4 regions of the Pantoea sp. KPR_PJ genome follow, and region 1 is predicted to be linked to each of the others. Evidence: predicted binding sites of a transcription regulator. Region 1 holds the regulator's gene; each other region holds the start of a gene.
The links. Region 1 encodes CRP, which controls carbon source genes, mostly activating them, when cyclic AMP is high. Its sites were predicted from a motif close to ATGTGANNNNNNTCACAT; they were not measured.
Positions count from the first base shown of each region.

Region 2: a site for CRP is predicted at 1,582-1,599, ahead of HP564_RS12680 (sugar transporter). Genes of this name have one in related genera too.
Region 3: a site for CRP is predicted at 1,514-1,531, ahead of aaeR (HTH-type transcriptional activator AaeR). Genes of this name have one in related genera too.
Region 4: a site for CRP is predicted at 2,380-2,397, ahead of HP564_RS10765 (YjcB family protein). Genes of this name have one in related genera too.

Region 1 is NZ_JABMIK010000007.1:206,727-212,415, reverse strand. Features, by position in the region: gene HP564_RS15715 (OsmC family protein) at 1-310, opposite strand, end outside; gene crp (cAMP-activated global transcriptional regulator CRP) at 613-1,245, shown strand; gene HP564_RS15705 (YccS/YhfK family putative transporter) at 1,304-3,379, shown strand; gene HP564_RS15700 (aspartate aminotransferase family protein) at 3,380-4,600, opposite strand; gene HP564_RS15695 (aminodeoxychorismate synthase component II) at 4,689-5,264, opposite strand; gene HP564_RS15690 (putative adenosine monophosphate-protein transferase Fic) at 5,306-5,689, opposite strand, start outside.
Region 2 is NZ_JABMIK010000005.1:109,582-115,270, forward strand. Features, by position in the region: gene HP564_RS12665 (MFS transporter) at 1-400, shown strand, start outside; gene HP564_RS12670 (hypothetical protein) at 564-821, shown strand; gene cybB (cytochrome b561) at 939-1,475, shown strand; gene HP564_RS12680 (sugar transporter) at 1,651-2,835, shown strand; gene HP564_RS12685 (hypothetical protein) at 2,876-3,133, opposite strand; gene HP564_RS12690 (YdgH/BhsA/McbA-like domain containing protein) at 3,162-3,419, opposite strand; gene HP564_RS12695 (TetR/AcrR family transcriptional regulator) at 3,711-4,361, shown strand; gene rhaM (L-rhamnose mutarotase) at 4,424-4,738, opposite strand; gene rhaD (rhamnulose-1-phosphate aldolase) at 4,728-5,570, opposite strand; gene HP564_RS12710 (L-rhamnose isomerase) at 5,580-5,689, opposite strand, start outside.
Region 3 is NZ_JABMIK010000013.1:25,605-31,293, forward strand. Features, by position in the region: gene tldD (metalloprotease TldD) at 1-547, shown strand, start outside; gene aaeR (HTH-type transcriptional activator AaeR) at 579-1,496, opposite strand; gene aaeX (p-hydroxybenzoic acid efflux pump operon protein AaeX) at 1,772-1,975, shown strand; gene aaeA (p-hydroxybenzoic acid efflux pump subunit AaeA) at 1,983-2,915, shown strand; gene aaeB (p-hydroxybenzoic acid efflux pump subunit AaeB) at 2,927-4,882, shown strand; gene HP564_RS19595 (NAD-dependent succinate-semialdehyde dehydrogenase) at 4,994-5,689, shown strand, end outside.
Region 4 is NZ_JABMIK010000004.1:50,462-56,150, forward strand. Features, by position in the region: gene HP564_RS10755 (polysaccharide biosynthesis C-terminal domain-containing protein) at 1-915, shown strand, start outside; gene HP564_RS10760 (ATP-grasp fold amidoligase family protein) at 924-1,874, shown strand; gene HP564_RS10765 (YjcB family protein) at 1,989-2,270, opposite strand; gene soxS (superoxide response transcriptional regulator SoxS) at 2,536-2,961, opposite strand; gene soxR (redox-sensitive transcriptional activator SoxR) at 3,045-3,530, shown strand; gene HP564_RS10780 (glutathione S-transferase family protein) at 3,578-4,243, shown strand; gene HP564_RS10785 (NCS2 family permease) at 4,552-5,689, shown strand, end outside.

The DNA of each region.
Region 1 (5,689 bases):
CGCGCGCCACGGCTTTGTCGCTCAGCGCCTTGCCGGTAACCACGAAATGAAGATTAATATGGGTAAACAGGCGCGGTGCCTCTTCACGGCGTTCCGAGGTCAGCTTTACCTCGCACTCCACCACATCGTTGCGGCCCTTTTGCAAAATAGAAACCACATCGATGGCACTACAGCCGCCAGTCGCCATCAGCACCATTTCCATCGGGCTGGGCGCTTTATCGCCCGAGTTACCGTCCATCAGGATCTGATGCCCTGAAGAGGACTCACCCAAAAAGGTTAATCCTTCGATCCACTTCACTCTTGCCTGCATTGTTTTTCCCTCGAGAATAGCCTGTTTGCCGCCAGAGTACGCGTTCACCTGACAAACAGCAATCCAGAGTAATCCCCCCTCTGCTGAAGCGAGACAACAGAAGACAGCTGACAAAAGCTGTGCTACAAACAGTGCTGAAAATAGTTTCGTCTTATTAAGGACGAAGGCGGGACACCTCAAGCGCCTGGCGCAAAATGGAACCCCGAATAATCTCCCTCTCGGGAAACGCTTGAAGCTTTCATCGCCTGGCAGAGAATATGACTCTGCATTTTGGGCACGATTACAACAGAGGATAATAGCGAATGGTTCTCGGCAAACCGCAAACAGACCCTACACTCGAATGGTTCCTGTCCCATTGCCATATTCACAAATATCCATCCAAAAGTACGCTGATTCATCAAGGTGAGAAGGCTGAAACGCTTTACTACATCGTGAAAGGTTCCGTTGCGGTACTGATCAAAGATGAAGAAGGTAAAGAGATGATCCTCTCTTACCTGAATCAGGGTGATTTTATTGGCGAGCTTGGCCTGTTTGAAGAAGGTCAGGAGCGCAGCGCCTGGGTACGTGCAAAAACCGCGTGCGAAGTGGCCGAAATTTCTTACAAGAAATTCCGTCAGCTTATTCAGGTGAATCCGGATATTTTAATGCGTCTCTCTTCGCAGATGGCGCGCCGTCTGCAGGTTACCTCGGAAAAAGTGGGCAATTTAGCTTTCCTCGACGTGACCGGACGTATTGCACAAACCCTGCTCAACCTGGCAAAACAGCCAGACGCCATGACGCATCCCGACGGCATGCAAATCAAAATTACTCGTCAGGAAATTGGCCAAATCGTTGGTTGCTCACGCGAAACCGTGGGCCGCATTTTGAAAATGTTGGAAGACCAGAATCTGATTTCCGCCCACGGCAAGACCATTGTCGTGTACGGCACCCGCTGATTTCCTCTCTCTCCCGGCGTGATGTTTCTGTCACGCCGCTACTGTTTTCAGTGAAGTGATGTGGCGTCGAATCATCTATCACCCCGAAGTTAACTATGCGCTGCGGCAGACGCTGGTGTTGTGCATTCCTGTGGCGCTTGGCTGGCTGTTTGGCGATTTGCAAAAAGGCCTGCTCTTCTCTCTCGTTCCCGCCTGCTGCAACGTGGCTGGCCTGGACACGCCGCATAAACGCTTTTTCAAACGCCTGGTGGTCGGCGGCTCGCTGTTTGCGCTCGGCAGCTTTCTGATCCAGCTGCTGACGCTAAAAGGCGTCCCGCTGCCTGCCGTGCTTTTTGCCTTGCCGCTGCTGCTGGGCGTGACTGGCGAAATCAGCCCGCTGCACGGTCGTCTGCTCCCTGGCACGCTGGTCGCGGCTATCTTTACCCTTAGCCTGATTGGGCGTATGCCAGTCTATGTGCCACCGCTGCTCTACATTGGTGGCACGCTCTGGTACGGGCTGTTCAACTGGTTCTGGTTTTGGCTGTGGAAAGAGCAGCCGATGCGTGAAACCCTGAGCCTGATCTATCGCGAGCTGGCGGATTACTGCGACGCGAAATATACGCTGCTGACCCAGCTCACCGATCCCGAAAAAGCGCTGCCGCCGCTGCTCGCGCGCCAGCAGAAAGCGGTTGATCTGATTAATACCTGCTACCAGCAGATGCACATGCTCTCTGCCAGCCGCGACAACAGCCATAAACGGCTCATGCGCGCTTTTCAGGTAGCACTCGATTTGCAGGAACATATCTCTGTCAGCCTGCATCAGCCAGAAGAGGTTCAGAAGCTGGTCGAGCGCAGCCATGCGGAAGCGGTGATCCGCTGGAATGCCAAAATTATTTCAGCACGGCTACGTGCGCTGGCCGATGCCATCCTCTATCACCAGCTACCGAGTCGCTTTGAGATGGAAAAGCCGCTCGGCGCGCTGGAGAAGATCACCCGTCAGCACCCCGATAATCCCGTCGGGCATTTCTGCTTCTATCATTTCAGCCGTATCGCCCGGGTGCTGCGCACGCAAAAACCGCTCTACCAGCGTGACCTGATGAGCGATCGCCAGCGCCGCCTGCCCCTGCTGCCCGCCCTGCGCAGCTACCTCTCCTTTAAATCTTCAGCGCTGCGCACGGCGGCACGCTTTGCGGTGATGTTGATGTTTGGCAGCGCGCTGGCGATGCTGTTCGATATTCCCAAGCCTTACTGGATCCTGATGACCATTATGTTTGTCAGTCAGAATGGCTACAGCGCCACCCGCGTGCGTATTCAGCACCGGGCGTTGGGCACCTTTGCCGGGCTGGTCATTGCCGCCGCCTCGCTACGCTTTGCCGTGCCGGAATCCCTGGTGCTGCTGTTTATGCTGGTGGTTACGCTACTCAGCTATCTGGTCACGCGCAAATATTACGGCTGGTCGATGATTGGCTTTACCGTTACGGCGGTCTATTCGCTGCAGCTGCTGTCGCTGAACGGCGCGCAGTTTTTACTTCCACGCCTGATGGACACGCTGATGGGCTGTTTGATCGCCTTCGGCGGAATGCTCTGGCTATGGCCACAATGGCAGAGCGGGCTGCTTCGCCAGAATGCGCACGACGCGCTGGAAACCTGTCAGGATGCGCTGCAGCTGCTGCTGGGACCCGAGCAGGAGGCGAAAAAGCTGGCCTATCAGCGTATGCAGGTTAACCAGGCGCATAATGCGCTGTTTAACTCGCTCAACCAGGCGATGCAGGAGCCGGGCTTTAACGCCCAGTACCTGAAAGACATGCGCCTGTGGGTCACGCACAGCCAGTTTATCGTCGAGCATATCAATGCCATGACCATTCTCGCGCGCGAGCACACGATGCTGACACCCGATCTGGCGCAGCGCTACCTGCAGTCATGCGAAATCGCCATCCAGCGCTGCCAGCAGCGGCTGGAATATGACGGGCCTGGCTCACAGACCAACATCATGGAAGAGGTCAATAATTTGGGTGAAGGGGCGGTCACGATTCTGGAGCAGCATGTGCGCCGTATCCTGGAGCACCTGAACGTGATGCATACCATTTCGTCACTGGCGTGGAGCCAGCGGCCACAGCATGGCCGCTGGCTCATCAGGCATTTACGTAAAGGTTAATCAGGCTGCCAGGACGCCTTCCACCGCGCGGGCGAAACGCGCCATACCCTCTTCAATGTCGGCTGGCTCAATAACCAGCGAAGGCGCAAAGCGGATCACGTCAGTGCCCGCTACCAGCACCATCAGGCCTTCGGCCGCTGCCGCATTGAGAATGGCGCGCGCTTTTCCCGCATGCTGCGGTTTTAGTGCAGCGCCGATCAGTAGTCCTTTGCCACGAATCTCTGTAAAGAGATCGTGCTTCGCGTCGAGCGCCTTCAGGGCCGTCACAAACTGCTCGCGACGCGCCTGCACCCCTTCCAGCACTTCTGGCGTATTGATCACGTCCAGCGCCGCTTCGGCCACTGCGCAGGCAAGCGGGTTGCCGCCATAGGTGGTGCCATGCACGCCTGGCGACATGGTCGAGGCGATCGCATCGGTGGTCAGCATGGCGCTCACCGGGAAACCACCGCCCAGCGCTTTCGCGGTGGTGAGGATGTCGGGCGTGACGCCATAGTGCTCGTAGGCAAACAGCTTGCCGCTGCGTCCCATGCCGCTCTGCACCTCATCCAGCACCAGCAGCGCCTGATACTGGTCACACAGCTCGCGCAATCCCTGCATAAACTCAGGGGTAGCCGGCGTTACGCCACCCTCCCCCTGAATGGGTTCGACCACGATGGCGCAGGTATGGTCGTCGATAACCGCTTTTACCGCCTCCAGATCGTTAAAGGGAACGTGCACGATATCCGCAGGCTTCGGACCAAAGCCGTCGGAATACTTTGGCTGGCCGCCAACGGAAACGGTAAAGAGCGTGCGGCCGTGGAACGCATTATGGAAAGCGATGATTTTACTTTTGAACGGGCTGTGGCGCTGGCAGGCGTAGTAGCGCGCCAGCTTGAAGGCGGCTTCATTGGCTTCCGCGCCAGAGTTAGCGAAGAAAACGCGCTCGGCAAAGGTTGCATCGATCAGCTTGCTGGCCAGGCGCAGCGCAGGCTCATTGGTGAAGACGTTACTCAGGTGCCACAGCGTTTCGCCCTGGTTTTTCAGCGCCGCCACCAGCGCCGGATGGCAGTGGCCGAGCGCCGTTACGGCGATACCGCCGGAAAAATCGATATACTCTTTTCCCTGCTGATCCCAGACACGGCTGCCCTTGCCCTTCACCGGCACAAAGTGCGCAGGTGCATAAACAGGCAATATCACCTTATCAAACGTTTCCCGCGTTACCGCTAATTTCTCCGATGCCATCGACGACCACCTTTGATTATTTATTAAACCACGATGAAATATTAGTCATAAAATATGCATAACAAATCAATCAAAGGCAAACATATCTTCAGGTTTCCAGAAAATTATGCAGCAGCTGGTGCCCCTGTTCACTCAGGATACTCTCTGGATGAAACTGCACGCCCTCCAGCGCCAGCGTCCTGTGACGAAATCCCATGATCTCATCCGGCTCCCCCTCTTTCAGGCTCCAGGCCGTAATTTCGAATTCATCAGGCAGCGAATCGCGCGCCACGATCAAAGAGTGATAGCGCGTCACGGTCAGGGGATTATTGAGGTTGCGGAATACGCCTTGATGGTTATGAACGATAGCAGAGGTTTTTCCATGCATGGCCTGCCGAGCCCGGACCACTCTGGCCCCATAGGCCTGTGCAATGGCCTGATGCCCCAGGCAAACGCCCAGCACCGGAATGCGTCCGGCGAAATGGCGAATGGCGTCCATAGAGACGCCAGATTCATCCGGCGTACAGGGACCCGGTGAAATCACCAGATGTGACAGCGGTAGCGCCGCCATCTCATCCAGCGTGATGGCATCGTTGCGTACCACGCGCACCTGCGCGCCAAGCTCGCAAAAATACTGGTAAAGATTCCAGGTAAAGGAATCATAGTTGTCGATTAGCAGCAGCATGGTCTGTCCTGACAGAGAAAACCGCCGCTATTCTACGCGTTTTACAGGCTGGCGCGACTCACAACACGAGCAAAGACGGCTTCCAGCGGGGCCAGATCGCCATTTGCGCCGGCCTGGTTTGCCTCACGCCACTGCTGCGCCTCTACGTGCTGCCACTCGAGGAAGTACCCGGCATGCAGCGCCAGCTGCTCAAAGAAAATGCGCTGAGCGCGGCCATTTCCCTCGCGGAAGGGATGCAACATATTGATTTCGCAATAGTAGTGTGCAATGCGCGCTACAAACGACTGCTGTTCCAGGTTGCGCAGCCCCTCTTCCTCTTCCAGCGCGTCCATCAGCGTGTTGCCCTCTTTTTCGATATATTCGAAATGGCAAAACGGCGTGTCGTCGCGCCAGATATCAATGGTGCGCAGCTCGCCTGCCCAGCT
Region 2 (5,689 bases), on a different contig from region 1:
TCTCACCGGCTCATGGAGTTCGCCAAAAGCAGGGGCGCTGACCATGAAGCTGGGACGCGGTCCGGTGCTGCTGGGTGCGACAGCCGCGATGCTGGCCGGATTGCTGCTCACCGCCTTCAGCACGCTGTGGTTGATTTTGCCGGGGATGATGCTCTTCACCGCCGGTTTCTTCGCGGCGCACTCGGTTGCCAGCGGCTGGATTGGCCCCCGTGCGCGTCGCGCGAAAGGCCAGGCCTCTTCGCTTTATCTTTTTTGCTATTACGCGGGCTCCAGCGTAGCTGGCACGCTCGGTGGCCTGTTCTGGCACAGTTTCGGCTGGGCAGGCATCACCGGCTTTATTTCTGCCCTGCTGTTGCTGGCGCTGCTGGTGGGCTGGCGCTTACAGCGGAAGAAAATATAGCCCCCCGGGGGGAAAAGGGGCCGTCTGCGCCCTTTTTTACCTCTCCCTCTCCGGCTACCTGACAAATTAGTGCCAATATCAACCAGACGCGCAATACCCCGCTATAATCCCTTCCATTCCAACAATAAATGCACGTTTATTCACAGCAATGAGGATGCCCCTTATGGGCCTTTACTACTACGTTTCTAAAAATTCAGGTTACAACGATAACCATGTTGTTCACGCAGCTGGCTGCCAGTATTTGCCTCCGCTCGACGCCAGACTCTTTCTTGGCACCTTCTATACCGCTAATGCGGCTATCCAGCAGGCACGTAAGTACTATGCCAGCGCGCTGGGCTGTGAGTGCTGCTGCCCACTGCCGTTAAAAAAAAACCTGAACACCCAGAATAGCGTGGCGCTAAAACATATCGCCACACTCTGATTATGCTGGCCTGTCCACCTGTGTCAGGCTGCCGTTTTTATCGTTGCGTCAGTTTGTTAAAATCAGGCATGGTTTTCCGGTATATTAGGTATTCATCTCCTGTTGCATGAGCAGACTATGCGCGAAAAATATGCCGCCTCACAAGTTGCCCTTCACTGGCTGACGTTTTTACTGGTTGCCCTGGCCTACGCCACCATTGAGCTGCGTGGCTTTGCCCAGCGCGGCTCATGGCAGGGTTATGTGATGATCGTGACCCACTTCAGCGCGGGATTTACCGTTATGCTACTGATGCTGGCGCGTCTTTTTTTACGCACCCGCTATCGCACACCGCCGATTACGCCTGCCGCGCCGCGCTGGCAAACCGGCCTTGCGCACCTGGTACATACGCTAATTTATGCGTTATTTATTATCCTGCCTGTTCTGGGCCTGACTTCCCGTTACCTGCGCGGACGCGACTGGTGGCTTTTTGGTATTCCGATGCCCGTGGCGGACGAGCCTGACTTTGATCTCTCCGACAGTCTGATCGACTGGCACGAGACGCTGGCTCCGATGGGATACTGGCTGATTGGTCTGCACGCAGCTGCCGCGCTGTTCCACCACTATTTTCTTAAAGACAGCACGCTTAAGCGCATGATGCCGGGCAAACCGTCCTGACGCTGCCGGGTTATCGCTCTGATACAGAGCGATAACCCCGTTTGCGAAATAAAACCGTGTTTCAGCGTTCCCCTGACCGTGCAATTCCCTCACAATAGTCGATAATTTGTGACGCAAATCACTTTCGTGGATGTTAATGCTGCATCCGTTTGTTGTTCTGACTGACCTGACTGACATGCAATCGACTACTGTTTCCCGTAAAACGGCCTGGCTCCGCGTGGTGCTACTGGCTATCGCCGCCTTTGTGTTTAATACCACTGAATTTGTGCCAGTTGGCCTGCTGACAGACATTGGTGCCAGCTTCAGTATGAAAAGCGCCGATGTAGGCATTATGCTCACCATCTATGCCTGGGTTGTTGCCCTGCTTTCGCTGCCGCTGATGCTACTGACGCGCAACGTTGAGCGCCGCATGCTGCTCTCCGTGCTCTTCCTGATATTTATTGCCAGCCACATACTGTCCACCTTTGCCTGGAGTTTTACCTCGCTGGTGATATCGCGAATTGGCATTGCGCTGTCGCATGCGGTTTTCTGGTCGATCACCGCCTCGCTGGCGATTCGCGTAGCGCCTGCCGGGAAAAAAACGCAGGCGCTGAGTATGCTGGCAACCGGCACCGCGCTGGCAATGGTGCTGGGCGTCCCTATTGGCCGCATAGTCGGCCAGTATCTGGGCTGGCGCACCACGTTTGGCATGATCGGTCTTTCCGCTCTGGTCCTGATGGTGCTGCTGGCACGTATTCTGCCCCGCCTGCCCAGCGAGCATACCGGTTCGCTCGGCAGCGTACCGATGCTGTTCCGCCGTCCGGCGCTGGTGAGTATGTACCTGCTGGTAACGATAGTGGTTACGGCGCATTACACTGCCTATAGCTACATCGAACCCTTTATGCAGTTTGTCGCCAGCGCTGATGAGAATTTTACTACCCTGCTGCTGCTGCTGTTTGGTTCTGCCGGTATCGTTGGCAGCCTGCTGTTCAGCTCGCTGGGCAATAAATTTCCGTCAGCGCTGCTGATTGTAGCTATCGCCATGATTACGCTCTGCATGGGGCTGCTGGTGTTTGCTGCGGTCAGACCGGCAGCCATTGCCACGCTCTGTATCCTGTGGGGTATGGCAATGATGATGATCGGTCTGGCGATGCAGGTACGTGTGCTGTCGCTGGCGCCGGATGCGACCGATGTGGCAATGTCACTGATGTCCGGTATTTATAATATTGGCATTGGCGCAGGGGCGCTGCTGGGAAATCAGGTCAGCACCCACCTCAGTATGGCGGACGTGGGAAATACTGGTGGTTTGCTGGGGCTGGTGGCGCTGTTCTGGTGTATCTACAGCTTCCGTAAATATCCGCAGCTGCGCAGTAACGGATAAAAAAACGGGCTTCAGTGTTATGTCACTGAAGCCCGTTTTATTAATTAATGCTGGTAGCGGTGCCAGACAGCTTGCTGACTCCAGAAGTCGAAGTGATGCGGAAAGGCTTTACGCGCAGGTTGTCCTGCTTTCCCGACAGCTGCTGCTCCAGCGAAATTAAACTGCTGCTGCCGCTGACCTTGACCGCAGAGGTCATAGCCTGGTCATCAGGTGCAACGGCCAAAGATTGCGCCGCCGCGCCAGCAAACGAAACCGTGCCCAGAAGCAGTGCAACTACGGCAAATTTCACGCTTTTCATCTTTCTCCTCCTTACCGCCACCACAGAATTACTGATAAATCACTGCGGTGCCGTGCAGGTTGTTCTGGCCTGACGTTGACGTAATGCGGAATGATTTTGCACCTGCCGCATCGGCTTTCGCATTGAGCTGTGCTTCCAGCGAATCCAGGTTTGAACCACCCTGTGCAGAGATGGTGCCTACAGCCGTTTGATGCAGCGGATCGCTGTTAACCTGGTCAGCCGCAAATGCGCCAAAAGTCAGGGTGCTAAGGGCCAGCGCGGCCAGGGTCAGTTTGATGGTTTTCATGGTATCGGCTCTCATGTTCGGTTTTTAAAAGTGTCGTTAAATTAATTAACGATCGTTAAATAAATGGTAGAGCATTGTACGATGAAGCGTCAACATTTTTTTATCGATCGTTATTTTAATGCGGAAGTGGCGTGATTATGGGCTCCAGCCTTCGAGATGACTTAACCATTAGGGTGATAATCAGTCGACGAGGCACAAAATGATAACCTGCTGTCACAGGCCTGCAGACTGGCTTGCATATTTTATTAATGATCGGTAATTTATTGGAGTGTTTTCCAGAAGTGAGGATCTATGAGCCAGCACTGTGATGAAGCCCTGAAAAAATGCCGCGGTCGACCTAAAACGTTTGATCGTGATGCTGCACTGGATAAAGCCCTGACGCTGTTCTGGACGCACGGCTACGAAGGAACCTCACTCTCCGATCTGGTTGCCGCCACAGGAGCAAAAGCCCCCACGCTCTATGCTGAATTTGTAAATAAGGAGGGGCTTTTCCGCGCAGCGATGGAGCGCTATATCGAACGTTTTAGCACTTACCGCAATGCCGCTCTTCAGGATGAGAGCAAGTCCGTTTCCGAAGCCATTGAGGGCTGGTTTCGTGCTTCCGCAGCCTGCTTTACCAACTGTGATACCCCTTCTGGCTGTTTCTTCATCTGCACGTCAACGGCGCTTTCATCATCATCGGGTGAGATTGCCCAGATGTTGCGTCAGCAGCATGCTGCCCAGCAACAAACCCTGCTTGATTTTCTGACCAGCCGTCAGCAGCGCGGGGATATTGCAGATCAGACCGACATTACCTCGCTGGCGCGTTATCTGGCCTGCCTGCTGCAGGGTATGTCAGTGCGGGCGCGTGAAGGCGCACCGAAGGCGGATCTGGATAATATTATTGATACGCTGATGGCGATGTGGCCCGTCTTAACCGGCCAGTGCCAGAGAAAAAGCTGACTATTTTTGCTTAATGAAGAAAACCATGGCGGAGGGTTACCGCCATGGTGATCACTGCCGCACTACTCAAGAAAGAACACCGGCTTCAGCGGCTGACTGACCGGGCTGTTATCGGGATTGCTCAGCATTAACGCCCGCATTGACGCCCACCAGCGCTGGCACACCTCCGTTTGTGCAACCGCATTCCAGCGCTCCTCCGACTCAATTTCTACACTGGCGAACAGCAAGTTACGTTCCACATCCAGCCAGATAGCGTAATTGTGCGCGCCATGGGCTTTCAGCGTCGCTGCCAGCTCCGGCCAGATGGGTGAATGGCGACGCTCATATTCGGCATGGCAGTCGGCATTCACCTGCATCACAAAGGCTTTACGAAGCACTGGCAGGCCCTGCATCAAGAGCCGCCTGCCATGGCTTAACGTTAAAACGTTTGCCCAGCGCCACCAGCTGCTCAGTGGTGATACTCTGACGGATTCCGCCCATCGACAGCACGTTCACAATCACTTCTGACGATTTTTCAGCGGTATCGATCAACCCAAAGGTCTCATCCAGCGTTGGGCCGGCACCAAAGATACCGTGGAACGGCCACATCACCAGGCTGTGTGACGCCATCGCCTCAGCGGTGGCCTGCCCGATTTCATCCGTGCCTGGCACCATCCACGGCAGAATTCCGACGCCATCCGGGAAGACGACCAGACATTCCGTGCTGCCTTCCCACAACAGCCGGGTAAAGCGCGCTGAATCCAGCTCCACCACATAACTCAGCGACATAAAGTGGGTCGCATGGCAGTGCATAATGACGCGATCTGCCCCTTGAGTAACGGCTTTGCGCACGCTGTGTGACTGGAAATGGGCCGCCAGCTCTGAGGTCGGCAACCCGCCGTTGCTCAGGCCCCAGTGAATGGTATAGGAGAGCCCCTTTTCATCGACCTTCAACAGCGCCAGGCAGTCCGCCGGATCGAGTTGCACGTTGCGGAAAAACTTGCCGGAACCAGTCACCAAAAACCAGCAGTTCGCCAGCGCCGGTGCCGGTTTAGTCAGCTCAACGCAGCGCGGCTCAGAATAAAAATCGCTGGCGAAAGGCCTGACCTCCTCCTCAAGCAAGCGCAGTGTAACATTGCCGCCGTTACGTTCGTCCCAGCCCTTCAGCCACATATCGCTGGTGGCTTTAACCATCCCTTTAACAAACCAGGAAGACAGAATGCTTTGCATAGTGAACCCTTAACGTTGATTCAGAATTTGTTGTTCGTAATGGCGGACATCGCTTAACCAGCTGGCGTCGGCGGGCACATCGTGGCGCAAACACCAGGCTTCCCACACCGCCTGCCATG
Region 3 (5,689 bases), on a different contig from region 1:
GACGATTGAGGGGCTGCGCGGTTCGCTGGCGGTGGATGACGAAGGCGTGCCGGGCCAGTACAACGTGCTGATTGAAAACGGCGTGCTGAAAGGCTACATGCAGGACAAGCTTAACGCACGTCTGATGGGAGTAGCACCGACCGGCAACGGCCGACGCGAGTCCTATGCGCATCTGCCGATGCCGCGCATGACCAACACCTATATGCTGGCAGGCAAATCGACGCCGCAGGATATTATTGAAAGCGTCGAGTATGGACTCTATGCACCGAATTTTGGCGGTGGCCAGGTTGATATCACCTCCGGTAAGTTCGTCTTTTCCACCTCAGAGGCTTATCTGATCGAGAAGGGCAAAGTAACCAAACCGGTGAAGGGAGCCACGCTCATCGGCTCGGGTATTGAAGCGATGCAGCAAATTTCGATGGTCGGTAACGATCTGGCGCTGGATAAGGGCGTTGGCGTCTGTGGCAAGGAGGGGCAAAGCGTGCCGGTCGGCGTGGGCCAGCCAACGCTGAAGCTGGATAAGCTGACAATCGGTGGCACCGCCTGACATCGATGACAGCCTGCTTTAGGGCAGGCTGTCAGCTTGCACGATATTGTTGATACTGCTCCGCCACCTGCTGGAAATACTCCGTCAGATAGTCGATACAGACCTGCACCTTCAGCGGCAGTTTATCTTTTTCGGTATAGAGCGCATAAACCGGGCGCGGATCGGACTGATACTGCGGAAAAAGAATGTCTATCTCACCGGCATTAATCTCATCAATCACCCACATCATCGGCACATAGGCGATGCCGTTACCGGACTTCAGCCATCGAATCAGCGTCAGCGAGTCGTTGGTGACGAAACGTCCCTGCGGTGAGAGCCGCGTCACCAGCCCTTCGGGTGCGATCAGCTCAAAATTGTTGTCCGGACGCACGCTATATTCCAGCCAGGCAAAGTTATCTATGTCAGCAGGCTTCTCCGGCGTACCGTGCTGTTGCAGATAGCTTTTTGCGGCACAGACCACCATCGGCATTGCGCCAAGGCGACGCGAAAAAAGGCTGGAATCTTTCAGTACACCGACGCGGATCACCAGATCCAGCCCGTCAGCAATCAAATCTGGTGCCGGAATACCCGCTACCAGATTGACGTTCAGACCAGGGTACTCGCGCAGCATACGGGTGGTCATCTCAGCCAGTACGTTCTGCGCCATCGTTGACGAACTGCCTATACGCAGCGTGCCAATCGGTGAATTGTTAAAGGCGTAGAGCTGTTCATGCACCTGCGACGCTTCCGCCAGCATGCGACGGCAGCCCTGATAATAGATCTTCCCCGCCTCGGTCAGGCCGATACTGCGCGTGCTGCGGTTAAGCAGCTTGACCTGCAACTCATCTTCCAGTTTTGCCACAATCTGGCTAATAGACGACACACTAAGGTGAAGCTGGCGTGCAGCAGCAGTAAAAGAACCTAATTCAACCACTTTGGCGAAAATGGACATGCCTTTCAGTCGTTCCATTGTTTACTCTGGCTAAAAAGTGATTTAGTTCACATTCTGTAGAAAACGTATAGTCAGGCGCGTTACTATATGCGCACCGGGGTATCTCCCGGTGATTCGCTTTTGTCTGGATCAGGCTACCCTGAGCCGCTGCAAAACGCCTGTTGCTGCCCGATGATACGCTATTATTTACTCAGCTGTGGTTCGGATGTTGTTATCCGCCGTCATCGACCCGTCACGGCTTGTGCTCGTGCAGGTTAAGGATCACCCCGGCAAGGTCGAACTAAGGATCCCTGATGAGTGTGCTTCCGGTTTTTGTCGTGTTTGGGCTCTCGTTCCCGCCCATTTTCATAGAACTGATTGTCTCGCTAATGCTGTTCTGGTTAGTGAAACGCCTGCTGACGCCTAGCGGTATCTACGATCTCGTCTGGCATCCGGCGCTTTTTAACACGGCACTCTACTGCTGTGTGTTTTACCTGGTATCCCGTCTATTCGTCTGAGGTTTAAGTGAAATCGCTAATAAGAAAAATCGCGCGTTACGCGATTACTATTCTGCTGGTCATCATCGCTGTGGTTATCATCTACCGCGCCTGGGTGTTTTATACCGAATCCCCCTGGACGCGGGACGCCAGATTCGCGGCGGATGTTGTGGCGATCTCGCCCGATGTGACCGGCCTGATTACTGATGTGCCCGTACATGACAACCAGCTGGTGAAAAAAGGCGATACGTTGTTTGTCGTCGATCGCCCGCGCTATCAAAAAGCGCTGGATCAGGCGCAGGCTGACGTGGAGTACTATCAGGCGCTGGTAAGCGAAAAGCGTCGCGAAGCTGCACGCCGCAACCAGCTTGGCACCTCCGCAATGTCGCGTGAGGCGATAGAGCAGGCAAACAGCGATTTGCAAACCAGTGAGCACCAGCTGGCGAAATCAATCGCCACGCGCGATCTGGCAAAGATTGACCTTGCACGCACAACGATTACCGCGCCGTCTGACGGTTGGGTTACCAACCTTAATGTCTACCAGGGCGAATTTATCACCCGTGGCTCCGTGGCGGTGGCGCTGGTGCAGCAGCACTCGTTTTATGTGCTCGCTTATCTGGAAGAGACCAAACTGCATGGCGTAGCGCCAGGCTATCGCGCAGAAGTGACGCCACTTGGCAGCAATGTGGTGCTGCGCGGCACCGTCGATAGCGTTGCGGCAGGGGTAACCAACAGCAGCAGTTCAGTCGACAGCAAAGGTATGGCGACCGTCGACTCCAACCTCGAGTGGGTCCGTCTGGCGCAGCGCGTGCCGGTGCGTATTCGTCTTGATCAGCAGCCTGGCAACCGTTTCCCGGCAGGGACAACCGCCACCGTGGTCATCACTGGTCAGAACGACCGCACCGATACGCAGGTGTCGCCGATAACGCGTCTGTTTAATCGTCTGCGTGAGTTTGGTTAAGCGGGGCCGATATGATCGAGTTCCTGCGCTTTCCGATTAAGCTGGCTTTTGCGCTGGTGGCAGCGCTAATGATCGGCTTTCACCTGAATCTCGAAACGCCTCGCTGGGCGGTCATGACGGCGGGCATCGTCGCAGGCGGTACCGCGTTTGTTGCGGGCGGCGATCCCTATTCTGGTGCGCTTCGCTATCGCGGCGTTTTACGTATTATTGGAACCTTTATTGGCTGCATCGCCGCCTTAACGATCATGATCGCCACGGTGCGCGCGCCGGTAGTGATGCTGCTGCTCTGCTGCGCCTGGGCGGGTATCTGCGTCTGGCTCTCCTCCCTGATTAAGGTTGAAAACTCCTATGCGCTGGGACTGGCTGGCTATACCGCGCTGATCATCGTTGTGACCGCCGATGCCAACAACGGTTTGACGCTGGTACCGCAGTTTGCCGTGGAGCGCTGTAGCGAAATTGTGCTGGGCATACTGTGCGCCATTCTGGCCGATATGATCTTTTCACCGCGCTCCATTAAAAAAGTCATTGATAGCGAAGTGGATGCTCTGCTGGTGGCGCACTATCGGCTGCTGCAGCTGTGCGTCGCGCACGAAGATAAAGAGGAAGTCGACAAGGCGTGGAGTGCTCTGGTGCGCCGCACCACCGCCCTTGGCACCATGCGTGGCCAGCTGATGATGGAGTCATCGCGCTGGCAGAATGCCAATCGTCGACTGCAAATGCTTAACACGCTGTCGCTGACCATGATTACTCAGGCGGCGGAGACCTTTCTTATCCAGAACTCCCGTCCGGAATATATTCCGGCACAGTATCGTCTGCTGATAGAGAAAAAGGCGGAAAGCGTTGCCGACGTGCATCGGCGGATGAAGGTGATGCGTCGAGTGATTGGCGCCAGCGAGGAGGGCAAAACGCCCGTGACGCTTGTCAGCTGGGTTGGCGCGGCGACCGAATATCTCTTGCTGTTGAAAGGCATTAAAAGCAACAGCCGCATCACCACGCCAGAGGAGGGCATCCTTCAGCGTGAGGTGGTCATTCAGGCGCGCTCTGCGGAAACCCACCATGCGATGATCAACGGCATCCGGACGTTTGTCGCCACTGCGCTTGGATCACTATTCTGGCTCTATACCGGCTGGACCTCTGGCAGCGGCTGTATGGTGATGCTGGCGGTGATCACCGCACTGGCGATGCGTGTGCCGAATCCGCTGATGATGGCGAAAGATTTTTTCTACGGAATGATTTTTGCGGTGCCGCTCAGCTCGTTTTACTTTATGTACCTGCTGCCCAGCACACAGCAGAGTGCGCTGTTGCTCTGTATCGTCATCGGTCTGCTCGGCTTTATCAGCGGTATCCTGATACAGCGTCGCCAGCTCGGCACGCTTGGGGCATTAGCCGGTACCATCAACGTGCTGGTGCTGGATAATCCCATGACTTTCCACCTGAACGTCTTCCTCGATAATGTGCTGGGGCAGATGATTGGGGCTTTCGTTGCGCTGATGGTTATTCTGCTGATCCGTGACAAATCGAAAGCGCGCACCGGCCGCAAGCTGCTCAACCGCTTTATGTATGCTGCCGTCTCGGCGATGACCACTAATCAGGCACGTCGTCGTGAAAATCATTTACCCGCGCTCTACCAGCAACTGTTTATGCTGCTGAATCTGTTCCCTGGCGATATCGACAAGTACCGTATCGCGCTGACGCTGATCATTGGTCACCAGCGGCTACGCACGGCAGACGTGCCGGTCAACGCCGATCTTTCCGCCTTCCATCGCCAGCTGCGCGCCACGGCGGATCGGATCATATCCGCACGTAGCGACGACAAACGTCGTCACTATTTTGAACAGCTGCTGGCGGAGTTTGACGTTTACCAGCAGAAGCTGGTGCAGTATGACGCACCGCTCAGCGTCACCGAGCCGGTCAGGCGTCTGGCCGATATGCTAAGCAAATACCAGAACACGCTTCTGCAAATCTAAACCTGGCCGCTGCGCTGTGCAGCGGCCCCTCAATGTCACGCCTTCCCTAAAACGCCTGCTTTTGCCATCTATACTTTTCTGACAGGAAAAAAGACTGACAGGAGCAAACGCATGACCAAACCCCTACACGACAGCGACCTTTTTCAGACGGGTTATCTGGTCGACGGCGAATGGCGACACACGGCCACAACCTTTGACGTGCTGAATCCCGCAACCGGCGAGGTAGTCGCCAGCGTGGCAAAAGCAGGTAAAACCGAAACCGAGCAGGCAATTGCTGCGGCCGAGCGCGCCTTCCCGGCATGGCGTGCGCAAACGGCCAAAGCGCGATCTGAAATCCTCTACCGCTGGTATCAGTTAACTATCGAAAACAAGGCCTGGCTGGCACAGCTCATGACGGCTGAGCAGGGTAAGCCGCTGAAAGAGGCGGAAGGCGAGGTCGACTACGCCGCGAGTTTCATTCAGTGGTTCGCCGAGCAGGCTAAGCGCGCTAACGGCGAAATTATTCCACCGGCAAAACCAGGCTCACGCATCCTGGCGACGCGTGAGCCGATCGGCGTCGTAGCGGCAATTACGCCGTGGAACTTTCCGCTGGCGATGCTGACGCGCAAGCTGGGACCGGCGCTGGCAGCAGGCTGTACCGGCCTTATCAAACCCGCTAATAATACGCCGCTGAGCGCGTTTGCACTGCTGGCACTGGCAAAAAAAGCGGGCGTACCGGATGGCGTGCTTAACGCGGTAGCGGGAGAGACACAGGCTATCAGCGACGCGATTATGGCGAGCAAGGTAGTGCGCAAAATCTCCTTCACC
Region 4 (5,689 bases), on a different contig from region 1:
GCCTCCTTTGTCGCCTCGGTGTTTGTTACCCAGGATACGTTCAGCGTGTACAACAATGCGCGACTCGCTTCCCGGCTCAATACCGTTGCTAACTCGCTCGGGATGCTGCTCAGCTTTGCCATCAGCTTCGCGATTGCCTGGCTGCGTCTGAATCCTGCATGGCTCACGCTTTCCATCGTGGCCGTGACGCTCGTGCCCTACGTTATCAAACGCTACAACTTCTACCGTGAAACCCAGGATATTGCTCCGCCGCAAGAGAAACGCAGCGCCTATTTGCGCTACCTGATGTATGCCGGTTTGCCGCTGGCGATCTCCAGCATCTTTATCTCCGTACAGGTCAAAGCTGCACAAATGTTTTTGGCCGGTATTGCATCGGCAAGCGATCTGGGGCTGTTTGCGGCGGCCAACACCATTGCGGCTTCGTGGATTTTTATCCCCGTGGCACTCATAACTTCTTGCTTCACTGAAATTTTCAGAGAACGCGGTGAAGTGGCCATCAAGCTGGCAGCACGGCTGAATGGTTATGTCATGGGAGTTTCACTGATGATGTTGCTGGTCATCGCGCTGTTTGGCGAGAAAATCATCATCGCTTTGTACGGGTCAGAATACACACAGTCAGGAAGTCTCATTACGCTGTTGTCCATGGCGACCTGCTTTTCCGCCATGGGCACCGTAGCCTATCGCTACATGGTCAAAGAGGGTGGTTTCAACTATCTGTTGAAGAAAATCATCTGCCTGATGGTCATCAGCCTGCCGCTTTCGTGGTGGCTGATCCAGGGCTACGGCATTATGGGCGCTGCATGGAGCGTCTTCGTGTCGGAACTCTTGTCCCTCACCGTAATGAATTACTTCTTCAAAAACGGCGTCATTCAAAGAATTCAAGTTTCCTCGCTCAACTACAAAACCTACAAATGAGGTCCGATATGTTTAAGTTGAAAGATGAACTCAGAAGAAGTGTGCAGTACTTCATCAAGAAGATGCCCTGGGCATACCAGGACCGCATTTACTACTTCCACAAGTTCAGAAAGCTACCTAACCTGCGTCAGCCCAAGGTATTCAATGAAAAGGTGCTGTACCGCAAATTTGTCTATGGTGACTACCAGATTTACGGTCGCCTGTCAGACAAGTATTCGGTGCGCGACTACATTGCCGAGAAGATCGGCAGCGAGTACCTGATCCCTCTGGTGCACGAGTCCACCGATCCGGCCTCGCTCAACACTCTGCCCAGCTGGAAGGGAACGGTGATCAAGCCGAACCACGCTTCCAACATGGTAGAAATTCTGCTGGAAGAGCCCGATACGCTGCGTAAACAGCAGATTATCAACAGCTGCTACCAGTGGTTGAAAACCGACTTTGCTAATGAGGCGCGCGAGATCCACTATCGCTACATCAAGCCGCGTATTCTGGTTGAGCAGTACATTGGCGACGGTAAAACAGCGCCGATTGATTATAAGTTCCACATGTTCAATAAGCGCGATGGCCGCTTTGAGTATGTGTTGCAGGTCATCTACAACCGCTGCCAGCCGCAGCTGTCGATGAACTTCTACGTCAATAACCTGACTGAAGCGTTCCATAAAATTCGCGATACCGGGCTGGATGTCACCCGCATTGCCGAGTCGCTGCAGCACGCGCTGGATCTCAGCAAGAAGCTGGCGAGCGAGTTCGACTATGTGCGTGTCGACTGGTATATCCATGAGGGACGCATCTACTTTGGTGAGCTGACCTTTACGCCGGGGGCGGGACTTGTCACTGGACTGGATCGCGGACTTAACCAGATGATGGGAGATATGTGGATTCAGGACCGTCGCGGCACGCAGAGACCGGGCGTTTCAGTGCAGGATGTCAACATCCCTGCGCTGTTGAAAAAAGTTTAAGTCACACAGCAAAATAAAAAACCCCGCTCTGCGGGGTTTTTTATTGGCTGCACGAAGCAGCGCGTCACGTATCAGCGCTGGGGGCTGGAACAGAAGTTCTCAGGTGACCCGCGATCAGGGCATTGGCAGGTCGGGTGGCGTCTGACTCATGACCTGTATGAAGGCATCTTTGGTGACTGTCATAAAGTGATGCACGTTTTCCATGCTCAGCGTAATGCCCATCAGACCCATCACAAACCAGCAGGTCATGCCCAGACCGATGCTGCCGCACATAAACGCCATTACATGATGGCTGTTCTGACGAAAACGAATTTTAAGGGTGCTGGCAAAAAACATCATAATTGCGCTGAGCAGTTCCCAACGCATAACAATCAAGCTGGTAGTAATCGTCGCCATCGACTTAAGCCTCTGAATCTGAGTGATTATCCCTGACGGTTACTGGACATCACCGGCGACGAAAAGACGCGTCAGGGAAGGGCTTTTCGTCGTCAAAAAGGGGTGTAATGTGTGACCTGTGTCACATTATATCACTGGATTTGAAATTATGAACAAAATTTGTACCGGGTAAGAAGCAAAAGTTCTCACGCGTGTCAGGCCGAGGGGGAAACGGGCGGTGTGAGGCAGAGAGCAGAAAAGAGGCGCCCGTTATGGGCGCAGAGTCTTAGCGAATCGGGCAGCATTCGCCAGTGGTACGCTGGGTAAAACTGGCCATGGATTCGCTACAGTCGAAGCTGACCAGGCGTGGACGCTGCATCGCCTGGCGGCGCATAGCGTGACGATAGGCGGTAGGCGTTTGAGAAAACTGGCGGCGAAATACGCGTGAAAAAGTCTGCTGCGAGTCATAGCCATACTGCATCGCAATATCAAAAACCGGACGCTGCGTCTGGCGCAGTGCTTCCGCCGCCAGCGTCAGGCGACGTTCGCGAATATAGCCACCCAGCGTCTGTTTCGTCACGGTACGGAACATACGCTGCAGATGCCATTTTGAATAGCCCGATTTCGCCGCCACTTCATCAATCGACAGCGTCTTATCCAGGTTCTGATCGATCCAGTGCGTCAGGGAGTGAATGATCTCTTCTTGCATCATATTCTCGTCCTTTAGTCCTGAGGGATTCGTTATTTGACGCAGGCGAGTATAATTCCTCAAGTTAACTTGAGGTAAAGAGCCAAATGAAAAAAGATCGCAACTACCCGAAGCCGGTGTTAACGCCGGGAGAAGTGGCGCAGCGTAGTGGTGTCGCGGTCTCCGCGCTGCATTTCTACGAGAGCAAAGGGTTGATCTCCAGCACGCGCAACGGGGGCAATCAGCGTCGCTACAGCCGTGACGTGCTGCGCCGCGTCGCCATCATTAAGATTGCCCAGCGCATCGGTATTCCGCTCGCCACCGTAAGCGACAGCCTGATGCATATTCCTGCCAATAAGCGTATGTCGGCACAGGAGTGGGATGCGCTAACGCAGCACTGGCGCGAAGAGCTGGACAAGCGTATCGAAACCCTGACGCGCCTGCGCAACGATCTCGATGGCTGCATCGGCTGCGGCTGTTTATCCATGCGCGACTGTCCCTTGCGCAACCCGGGAGATCGGCTGGGGCAGCAGGGATCGGGAGCGGTGCTGCTCGATCCTGAACAGGGTGACAAGGGGAAGCCGCCGCGCTAACGAGGAGGGGGGCTATACTTGCCTGAGGCTCATAACAGGGATTCAACATGATTACTGTCCACCACCTTGAGCAGTCGCGCTCGCACCGTGTGTTATGGCTGCTGGAAGAGCTGGAGGTGCCTTATCAAATCAAGCGCTACCAGCGTGAGGCTTCAATGCTGGCACCTGAAGCGCTAAAAAAGGTGCATCCACTCGGTAAGTCACCGGTGATTACGGATGAGAATCAGGTTGTCGCGGAGTCGGGTGCCATCCTCTCTTATCTGGAAAACAAGTACGACACCGAGCATCGTCTGAAACCGGCAGATGATGCTGCGCGCCTGCAAACCACTTACTGGCTGCATTACGCGGAGGGATCGCTGATGCCGCTGTTGCTGATGAAGCTGGTATTTGGTCGCTTGGGCCAGGCACCGGTTCCCTGGCTATTGCGTCCGGCCGGGGCTGCGCTGGGCAAAGGGATCCAGAAAGCCTGGCTGGATAAGCAGCTGGTGCCGCACCGCCAGATGATTGAGCAGCACCTCTCTGCCCATCCCTGGTTCAGCGGAAAGCGCTTCAGTATTGCCGATATCCAGATGAGTTTTCCGCTGCTGGCGATGCAGTCGCGCGGTGGTCTGGCTGAGATGCCCGCCACGGCGCAGTGGCTTAAAACGATCCAGCAGCGTGCCGCCTGGCAGCGCGCCGTTGAGCAGGGGGGTGAAGTACTGCCGGGAAGCTGACCGGGAAAAGGCCCAAAGAATCAAATGATAACATCGCGGCGCTGCGCACATGACCGCCGCACAACGCTGCAAAAATCGTCCCGAACCGTCCCCTGTCTCCTGAATTTAGTCAAGGAAGCAGTTGAAAACAGGCGGCTAAACGCCGGATAATCCCCTGCCTTTTAACGGCCCGCTTAACAGGCCGTTATCCGCTGCGAAGTAAACGTTTGCCTGCCGCCTGATGCACGCCTGCATCAGGCCGTTATCCAGGGAAATTAGCAGGCAGCGACGCAGGGCATTTCACACAACAAAATTCTTGAGGCTCAACTATGTCATACGAATCACGCTCGTCCGCTGGCAAGCTGGACGCCTGGTTCTCTGTTTCTGCACGCGGCAGTTCTGTCCGGCAGGAAATTCTGGCGGGACTGACCACCTTCCTGGCGATGGTCTACTCGGTCATCGTGGTGCCCGGCATGCTGGGCAAAGCCGGTTTTTCGCCTGCCGCCGTTTTTGTCGCCACCTGCTTAGTCGCCAGTTTCGGCTCCATTCTCATGGGCCTGTGGGCCAATTTGCCGATGGCGGTTGGCTGTGCCATTTCGCTGACCGCCTTTACCGCGTTCAGCCTGGTACTGGGCCAGCAGATCAGCGTTCCGGTCGCACTTGGCGCGGTGTTCCTGATGGGACTGCTGTTTACGCTCATCTCTGTTACCGGCATTCGTGCCTGGATTTTGCGCAATCTGCCGATGGGCGTGGCACATGGTACAGGCGTTGGAATTGGTCTGTTTCTGCTGCTGATTGCCGCCAACGGTATCGGGCTGGTGGTGAAAAATCCTGCACCCGGTATGCCGGTGGCGCTGGGCCAGTTCGCCTCCTTTCCGGTGATCATGTCACTGCTGGGGCTGGCCGCGATTTTTGGCCTGGAGAAGCGCCGTGTACCGGGCGGCATTTTGCTGACCATTATCGCTATCTCAGTGCTCGGACTGATATTCGATCCGGCGGTGAAATATCAGGGCCTCTTCGCCTGGCCAAGCCTGCGTGACAGTCAGGGGGCGTCGCTGCTGTTTAGCCTGGATATCATGGGCGCGCTACAGCCGGTGGTACTGCCAAGCGTGCTGGCGCTGGTCATGACGGCGGTGTTTGACGCCACCGGCACCATCCGTGCAGTGGCGGGGCAGGCGAGCCTGCTGGATAAAGAGGGCCAGATTATTAATGGTGGGCGCGCGCTGACCACCGACTCTGTCAGCAGTCTGTTTGCCGGACTGGTAGGCGCGTCTCCGGCGGCGGTCTATATCGAATCGGCGGCGGGCACCGCGGCGGGCGGTAAAACTGGCCTGACAGCGATCGTTGTTGGCTTACTGTTTTTGCTGATCCTGTTTATGTCGCCGCTGGCTTATCTGGTGCCAGCCTATGCGACCGCACCTGCGCTGATGTATGTCGGCCTGCTGATGCTCAGCAACGTAGCAAAAA